3 regions of the Thermoanaerobacterium sp. R66 genome follow, and region 1 is predicted to be linked to each of the others. Evidence: riboswitches for the same ligand, from Rfam matches in the RefSeq annotation. Region 1 holds a riboswitch; each other region holds the start of a gene.
What was found. A riboswitch is a leader RNA that binds a small molecule or an ion and turns the genes downstream of it on or off. The one in region 1 is predicted to bind S-adenosylmethionine.

Region 1 (3,151 bases):
AGGTTTATGGCAAGGTACATCACTACAGCTATTAATATTCCGAATATGGTGCTTAACTTTACGTTTCTTTCAGGGTTTTTAATTTCTTCAGCGGTTATTGACGCAGTTTCAAGTCCTACAAACGCCCACAGCGTTGAAGTTGCTGCTGCAGACAAAGTATTCATGCCTTTTCCTGCAGGGAACAATGGCATTACATTGCTTGACTTGAAATGTACTGCTGATACGATTATGAAGAATAAAAAAAGACATACTTCAAACACAGTTATTGTTGTTTGAGTTGAGCCAGCCTTTTTTACACCTATTATATTGATTATCGTAAAAATCCATAAGATTCCACTGGTGTACAGAAAAGCGGCTAAATGATTTTGCGATAAAATCGGGAATAAAGCGCTTGAGTAACTGGCAACTGCAATGACAACGGCAGCGTTTCCGATCCATGAACCATTCCAGTATAACCACGCATTGATAAAACCTATAAAGTCTCCAAAAGCTAATTTTGAGTATTCATACGGGCCACCGGCTTTTGGAATCCTTGAACCTAAATTTGCAAATGATAATGCCAACAATATTGATCCGATGCCTGTAACAAGCCATGCCAGTATTGTTGCGCCAGGACCTGATTTAGATGCAAGTGTAGCAGGAAGCATGAATATGCCGGAACCCATCATGTTACCTGTCACAAGTGCTGTGGCGATAAATAGGCCAATGTCTTTTTTGAGCTTTTGTGTTTTGTCCATATAGTACAATTCCTTTCTATAAATTTTTGAAATAGCATAATTAAATTAGCACAGGAAAGTGAAAAAGTCAATGAATAATTTTGCAAAAATGATATAAAAAATGCAGGATATAAAATCAAGTTTTATAACCTGCATAAATCATATTTATTCAATTGAATTCACATCGTATGGTGTTTTTTGGTATACATAGTAATTTAACCAGTTAGAAAACAATAGATTTGCATGGCTTCTCCATTTTACAATTGGCTCATTGTTAGGGTCATCTCCCGGGAAATAGTGTTTTGGTATTTTTATAGGAATGCCTTTTTTTAAATCTCTTTCGTATTCAGATTTTAGAGTCAAAGGATCGTATTCAGAGTGACCTGTCACAAATATCTGCCTGCCAGATTTTGATGCAACTATGTATACGCCTGCCTCATCTGATTCAGAAAGTATTTCAAGGTCATCTACAAGCTCTATATCTTCTTTTCTGACTTCCGTGTATCTTGAATGGGGCGCATAAAATTCGTCGTCAAATCCCCTTAATAAGTCGACATTTTTTTTGGAAACCTTATGCAAAAATACGCCAAACATTTTTTCTTTCAGTGGGTATTTAGGAATCCTATAATGGTAATAAAGACCAGCTTGAGCACCCCAGCAAATGTGAAATGTTGAAAATACATTGTGTTTGCTCCATTCCATTATTTCTTCAAGCTCATGCCAATAATCAACATCTGAAAAGTCCAAAGTTTCCACTGGTGCTCCGGTTATTATGAGACCGTCAAATTTTTCATGTTTTACGTCATCAAATGTTTTGTAAAAAGCTTCTAAATACTCTGGCGCAGTGTTTTTAGATTTGTGTGATGCTGCATAGAGAAATTTTAGATCGATTTGCAGTGGATTGTTGCTAAGTAGCCTTAATAGCTGTGTTTCTGTCACACTTTTTGTAGGCATCAAGTTTAAGATGGCGATCTTAAGAGGGCGTATATCTTGATGAATTGCCCTTTCTTCAGCCATTACGAATATATTTTCTTTAGCTAAAATATCGATGGCAGGTAGGCCATTTGGTATATTGATGGGCATTTGCAAACCTCCTTCAATGTAAAAAATAAAACGCCTCAGAGATGAGGCGTAGATAATCACATCTACTCATCTCCCAAAGCTATAAGCTTTGCAGGAATTAGCACCATTTTCATAAAATATGACGGTTGCCGGGTTTCACAGGGCCAGTCCCTCCACCACTCTTGATGAGTTTTGATTTACGATATTAAATTGTTAAAATAATTATATATTTATTGAAGTTTGATGTCAATAATATGAAGGACACTTTTCGCTAATTCTTATATTGACAACTGTTTGTTTATGAATAGCTTAAAATAATCCAATTTGTGGCTTTTATTTAGTATGTTTTGCAATTATAATTGAATTTAGAGGTGAAAGAAATGTATGATGCAATAATAATAGGTGGAGGACCTGCAGGATCTACATTAGGAAGAAAGCTGTCTAAAGAAGGATATAAGGTATTGTTGATAGAAAAGCATGTTTTTCCAAGGTACAAAGCCTGCGGTGGCGGAATAACGAAAAGGTGTTACAAATTATTAGATATTGATATAAGCCAATACGTAGAAGATATTACCAATGAAATTATCTTTAAATTTCCTAACGGCAAACAGACTGTTTTGCAGACTGGTGAGCCTATAATATATCAGGTAGATAGGACTAAATTTGACAAATATTTAATAGATAAAGCAGCTTATTATGGGTGTGAAATACATGATGGTGAATTATTTTATGACTTTTATCAGCATGATAAGGGACTTGTCGTTGTGACAGACAGGAGTGAATATGAGACAAAGGTTTTAGTAGGTGCAGACGGAATAAACAGCAATGTGGCACATAAAGCGAACTTAATAAATGGCAAAAAAGGCATAGCACTTGAAGGTGAAGTATACGTCGATAATAGCTTAATCGATGGATTAAAAGGAAAAGTTGTGGTGGATTTCAACGCAATAAGATATGGGTATGGATGGGTATTCCCTAAAGGTGATAGATTGTCTATTGGTGTCGGGACTTTTTTAAACAAAGTTTCAGACATAAAAGAAATGTTATCTAAAATGATAGAGGAAAATGTGGACGGAAATATAAAAGACTGCAAAATTTACGGGCATCAGTTGTCGTTTCCTGATGGGAGCGATGGTGTATTTAATAACGATAGAATAATATTGATTGGAGATGCTACAAGGCTTGCTGATCCATTTACAGGCGAAGGAATATACAATGCTTTGCTTACTGCAGACATATCATTTGATGTTCTAAAAAAGCATTTCAGTGGAGAATGTGGATTGGATGAATACACTCTTAGACTCAATAGAGAAGTTGTGCCAGATGTTGGTTGGGCATATAGATTAGCGCAATTTACGTACAATAACATGGAT
Region 2 (3,151 bases), 1.3 Mb from region 1:
ATCAGTGCCAAATTCATCTTCTGCAACGCTGACCATCTCATGCAGTATTTCATTTAACAGCTCGTCATTTACGTCTTCGGTATTTGCCCTGTACCTTGCTCCTTGTAGATGAATCGTTATATATCCGATTTCATCTTCTGGAATAGATATATCAAATTCTTCCTCCAGAAACCTGGCAAGCATTTCTGCAAACTTATACTCATCTGACTTCCTAAGCTCATAGAGGCTTTCATTACCTATTTTTATCTTTTCGCCTTCTTTTATTCTTTTTAGCGCCAATGCCAGATGCACCGTAAGCCCCATGTAGGAGCTTTCTGCTAATTCGTAATCAAGGGATTTCTCCAATTTTTGTATAGCCTTCTCTATCTTTAAAACCGTATCGTAGTCTATAAGCCTGAGTAATCTATCATTTATGTCTTCACTAAGCTTGTTTATATTATTGTACCCTTTATTTAAAAACTCAATTAGGTCTTTTGTCTCCACATTGTCATACAGAAAATTTATTATGGCCCTTCTTATATTGCTTTCATCGCCTTTTACGTATATGCCAACGCCAGGCTTAGTTACAATTGTAACATTTTGCTTGTTTAGCCATTTATCGATCTCTTTAATGTCATAGCTTATTGTTGCCGTAGTCACATTGTATTCTTTAGCGAAGTACTCAAGTTTTACAGGTTCTTTCATCTGCAAAAGCTCAGATAGTATCAACTTTCGCCTTTTATCAGCGTCAATGCTTGGCCTATAACCTATTACATCGAATTTGAATTTTTCGATATCATTATCAGTTCCTTCTAAGACTAGTACTCCATCGTCATTTTTAAGCTTCAAATTGTATTCTTTTATATATTCATTTATTGCATTTATTTCTCTGTAAACAGTCCTTTTGCTTAACTTGTACAAAACGACGATATCGTCCAAACTGGAAACTTCTTTTGAAATAACCTTTTTGAAGATTTCTAATTGGCGCCTACTTAACTCTTTCATAGATATTTGTCCTTTCGTCTATGACAAATTATTAATAAGTTAACTTATCTTTCATCTTAATTATAATCAATTTATTGATTAAATCAACACAAACTTGTGAATACACTGTCAGATTTATTATGACAAAAATTTAATATTGTCGCATGAAAATTTTGCTTGACTTTTCAACATCCATCCTATATAATCATTTTAACAACTAAAAACGAAATTATTCTCTTATCTAGAGAGGTGGAGGGACTGGCCCGATGAAACCCGGCAACCGGCACGTATGTGCAATGGTGCCAATTCCTGCAGCGATTGCTGAGAGATGAGAGAGGACGAAACCTCTTTCATTGGAGGTTTTTTTTATTGCTTTTTTAAACTACATTTGTGAAAAGAAGGTGAAATGATTTGATCGAAATAAAAAACTTAAGCAAAGTTTACAACACAAACGGAAAAGAGGTAATAGCTTTAAAAGACATCAACTTAACTATACGTGATGGTGAAATTTACGGCATAATGGGTCTAAGCGGTGCCGGGAAATCATCATTGATAAGGTGCATAAACATGTTGGAAAAACCTACATCTGGCAGCATACTGATAAACGGCGTAGAAATGACAAAGTTAAATTCAAAAGAACTGAGAAATATGAGAAAAAAGATTGGCATGATATTTCAGCATTTCAATCTTTTGATGAACTCTACAGTGTATGAGAACATAGCATTTCCTCTTAAGATCTCGAAAGTCAGCGATTCTGTCATAAAAAAACGCGTTGATGAATTACTGGATGTGGTAGATTTAAAAGACAAAAAGTACGCATACCCTTCGCAGCTATCTGGGGGACAAAAACAGAGGGTAGGCATTGCAAGAGCTTTAGCAAACAATCCAGACATAATTCTATCTGATGAAGCCACATCCGCTTTAGATCCTACCACGACAGAATCCATCTTAAATCTTTTAAAGGACATAAACAAACAATACGGAATTACAATCGTGGTAATAACGCACGAAATGTCTGTAATAAGAAATCTGTGCGACAAAGTGGCAGTTTTGGAAGACGGAATGATTATCGAGGAAGGAAATGTAATAGACATCTTTTCAAATCCTTCAACAGAAACATCTAAGAGATTTTTAAAAGATATGATAGCTGAACTTCCGCCAGACATATTGCTTGATGACGAAAATCCAAATGAGGAAATCTTGAGATTATCGTTTTTTGGTAGCAGCAGCAACCAGCCTGTCATATCCCATATGATAAAGAATTTCGATGTTGAAGTGAATATCATTTCCGGAAATATCGAAAGAGTGCAAAACTCACAGATAGGAAATCTCTTAATAAAAATAAGCGGTGAACAGAATTCCATAAAAAATGCTATAAAATTTTTAGAAAACAATGGTCTTAGAATAGAGGTGCTTAAAAATGGTATCGTCTAACATATTCCAGTATTTATTAAACTTGTGGCAGCTTATGGAAGAACCTCTTTGGGAATCTTTGTACATGGTGTTTTTCTCAACACTTTTCTCAGTAATAATAGGACTGCCTCTAGGCATAATACTTGTCATAACCGACAAAGGTCATATAAAGGAAAATCTAAAGTTAAATCAGGTATTAGGTACTGTGATCAATGTCATGAGGTCAGTGCCGTTCATAATCCTCATAATCGCAATCTTCCCATTGGCAAGGCTTATTGTTGGCACAACTATAGGACCTACCGCTGCTATTGTACCACTGTCCATTGCTGCAGCCCCATTTGTAGCAAGAGTTGTAGAATCATCTCTTAAAGAAGTAGACTGGGGCGTCATTGAAGCATCTATATCTGTTGGCGCTTCAATACCACAGATAATATTCAAAGTCATGATTCCAGAATCATTGCCATCACTTATATTGGGAATAACTCTTACAGTGATAAATATTTTAGGGTATTCTGCTATGGCAGGTGCTATTGGAGGAGGTGGTCTTGGAGATCTGGCTATAAGATATGGCTACCAAAGGTTTCAGACAGATGTGCTTATTGCCACAATCATAGTCTTAATAATCTTTGTAGAAATCGTGCAAAGAATAGGAAACTATCTTGCAAAAAAAGTTGATAAAAGATGAAAGGATGGTATGTAATGAAAAAATCATTTTTATTTCTCACTCTCATATTGACATTTGCATTTATCTTATCAGGATGCACAAAATCCAACA
Region 3 (3,151 bases), 1.4 Mb from region 1:
TCTTGTGAAATTGATAGATTTCAACTATAATCAAATATGTCGCGAGACGCCGGGGTGTAGCGCAGTTGGTAGCGCACGTGCTTTGGGAGCATGGGGTCGGGGGTTCGAGTCCCTCCACCCCGACCATGATTGGTCGTATAGCTCAGCTGGGAGAGCACCTGCCTTACAAGCAGGGGGTCATAGGTTCGAGCCCTATTGCGACCACCATTTCTATTTGTGAATATTTTTTCTCATTAAAATAAAATAATCATGGAGGGATACCCAAGTGGCTAAAGGGGGCAGACTGTAAATCTGTTGGCTGGTGCCTTCGATGGTTCGAATCCATCTCCCTCCACCATGAATACAAGGCTAAAGGGCCTTTTTTTATTTTGCCTTTCAAGATTTCCTTATCATAATGATTTTTAAAAACATCGATAAAAAATTTTCCAAATCCTATTGACATAAAAAATAATTGATGTATAATAATACTTGTGAAGGGAAAATAGTTATTAATAGAAATAAAATATTAATAGCTTATCCAATGTATGATTGACTAAGAAGAATAGATGAGAGGTGTGTACATATGTCGTTGGTAGGTAAGAAAGCTCCTGAATTTAAGTTAGACAGCACAAAAGGTCAAATATCCTTAAGCGATTATAAAGGTAAATGGGTAGTGCTTTTCTTTTATCCACTTGACTTTTCGTCAGTATGTTCGACAGAAATACCTGAGTTTAACAGGATGAAACCTGAGTTTGACAAGCTCAATACAGAGCTATTAGGTATCAACACAGATAGCGTTTATTCACACAAGGCATGGATAGATAGCCTCGGTGGTGTTGATTTTCCGCTTTTGTCTGATTACAACAAGGATGTCACAAGGCAGTATGGAATACTTATTGAAGATGCTGGAATTGCTTTAAGAGCTGCTTTTATCATTAATCCAGATGGAATTATTGATTATGAAGTTGTACATGAGCCAGTAATCGGCAGAAATGTCGATGAAATACTAAGAGTGCTTAATGCACTTCAAACAGGTCATGCTTGTCCTGTAGGTTGGAAACCAGGGGACAAAGTATTAGATTAAAAAAAGGAGGAGATTTTGAAATGAGAGAAATGACGACAAAAAATCTAAGCGATGCATACGCAGGTGAAAGCCAGGCCCACATGAGGTACCAAATTTTTGCTGATGTGGCTGAAAAGGAGGGTAAGCCAAACATAGCAAAGCTTTTTAGAGCTATCTCATATGCAGAGCTAGTCCATGCTAGAAATCACTACAATACATTAGGAGAAGTGAAAGACACAGTAGCAAATCTTGACAAAGCAATAGCAGGTGAAACGTTTGAAGAAGAAGAAATGTATCCTGCATATAAGGCAGTTGCTGATCTGCAAGAAGAGAAAGCTGCAGATAGAAGTTTTAATTATGCGTTAGAAGCAGAAAAAATACATGCTAAGATGTACACAGATGCAAAAGCTGCAGCATTGAAAAATGAAGACATAAAGATTTCTAAAGTATATATTTGTCCAGTATGTGGCTATACTGTAATTGATACAGCACCAGAAAAATGTCCTGTATGCGGAGCTCCAAGGGATAAGTTTGTTGTATTCTAAAAGGCAAAAGAACCCCTTCATTATCATATATTAACTTTAAAGTGCTTGACAGTCGTCAAGCACTTTTTCACTTTCTAATTGACTTATTAGTTGTACTGTGATATTATATTTTAAGTTAAATAAGTGAAACTCTTATCAAGAGAGGTGGAGGGAAGAGCCCTGTGAAGCCCGGCAACCTGTCTTACGACAAGGTGCTAATTCTCGCAGAAGTTTACTTCTGAAAGATGAGGGTGGATGTGCCTCTTCTTTTGGAGAGGTTTTATTTTGTTTTAGGTCTTTTATGTGATTTAAAAAAGGAGGATACAGATGAAAAAGTATTTTACTTCAGAATCAGTTACTGAAGGACATCCAGATAAAATTTGCGATCAGATATCTGATGCTATTGTAGATGAGATCTTAAAAAATGATCCATATGCGAGGATAGCCTGCGAGACTGCTGTTACAACAGGTATGGTATTGGTGATGGGAGAAATATCCACAAAGTGTTACGTTGACATACCTAAAATCGCAAGAAAAGTCATAGAGGAAATAGGATACACTCGTGCAAAATACGGCTTTGATGCAGATACATGCTCTGTGCTTACATCAATAGATGAACAGTCTCCAGATATAGCATTGGGAGTTGATAAGGCTCTAGAAGTTAAAAAAGGCATCTCCCACGATGAGCTGGAAGAACAAGGCGCTGGAGACCAAGGCATGATGTTTGGATACGCATGTACAGAGACGCCTGAGCTTATGCCTCTTCCAATATCATTAGCACATAGGCTTGCTCGCAGATTAGCAGAGGTAAGGAAAAATGGCACTTTAGATTACCTAAGACCTGATGGCAAGACACAGGTGACGATTGAGTACGTTGATGACGTGCCAAAGAGAGTTGATTCAATCGTCGTATCTACACAGCATTCACCAGATGTGGATCATGATAAGATTGAAAATGATGTAAAAGAGTATGTGATAAAACCTATCGTTCCACCAGAGCTTATTGATGATGATACGAAGATATATGTAAATCCGACAGGGCGATTTGTAGTCGGCGGACCACAAGGAGACAGTGGTCTTACAGGAAGGAAGATAATAGTCGACACTTATGGTGGATATGCAAGACATGGCGGCGGTGCTTTTTCTGGCAAAGATCCATCGAAAGTAGACAGATCTGCTGCGTACGCTGCAAGGTATGTAGCGAAAAACATCGTAGCTGCTGGGCTTGCTGAAAGGTGTGAAGTTCAATTGGCGTACGCTATAGGCGTAGCTACACCATTAGAAGTCAATGTAGATACTTTTGGCACTGGGAAAATATCTGATGAAGAGATATCAGAAATAGTTAAAAAAGTATTTGATTTGAGACCTGCTGCTATTATAAGAGATCTTGATTTAAGAAGGCCTATTTATAGACAAGTTGCAGCATATGGACATTTTGGACGCACAGATCTTGACCTTACATGGGAGAGAACTGACAGAGTTGAGATACTGAAAAAACTTGCTTTCAATAAATAATAATTTTAAAGCCCGGAGTTTCCTCCGGGCTTTGCGGCTTGTATATTTATATTTATAGCCGCGATTTTTA

Region 2: linked by a shared signal. The riboswitch ahead of JJQ93_RS07205 (methionine ABC transporter ATP-binding protein) and the one ahead of metA (homoserine O-acetyltransferase MetA) in region 1 are both predicted to bind S-adenosylmethionine.
Region 3: linked by a shared signal. The riboswitch ahead of metK (methionine adenosyltransferase) and the one ahead of metA (homoserine O-acetyltransferase MetA) in region 1 are both predicted to bind S-adenosylmethionine.

Annotation. Positions count from the first base shown of each region.
Region 1 is NZ_JAEUWW010000001.1:135,921-139,071, forward strand. Features, by position in the region: gene JJQ93_RS00585 (APC family permease) at 1-737, opposite strand, end outside; gene metA (homoserine O-acetyltransferase MetA) at 882-1,799, opposite strand; SAM riboswitch class I at 1,863-1,970, opposite strand; gene JJQ93_RS00595 (geranylgeranyl reductase family protein) at 2,159-3,151, shown strand, end outside.
Region 2 is NZ_JAEUWW010000001.1:1,414,662-1,417,812, forward strand. Features, by position in the region: gene JJQ93_RS07200 (BglG family transcription antiterminator) at 1-984, opposite strand, end outside; SAM riboswitch class I at 1,198-1,298, shown strand; gene JJQ93_RS07205 (methionine ABC transporter ATP-binding protein) at 1,375-2,397, shown strand; gene JJQ93_RS07210 (methionine ABC transporter permease) at 2,384-3,061, shown strand; gene JJQ93_RS07215 (MetQ/NlpA family ABC transporter substrate-binding protein) at 3,076-3,151, shown strand, end outside.
Region 3 is NZ_JAEUWW010000001.1:1,525,856-1,529,006, reverse strand. Features, by position in the region: tRNA gene JJQ93_RS07815 (tRNA-Pro) at 51-126, shown strand; tRNA gene JJQ93_RS07810 (tRNA-Val) at 132-207, shown strand; tRNA gene JJQ93_RS07805 (tRNA-Tyr) at 252-337, shown strand; gene JJQ93_RS07800 (peroxiredoxin) at 563-1,063, shown strand; gene JJQ93_RS07795 (rubrerythrin family protein) at 1,084-1,587, shown strand; SAM riboswitch class I at 1,717-1,818, shown strand; gene metK (methionine adenosyltransferase) at 1,894-3,081, shown strand.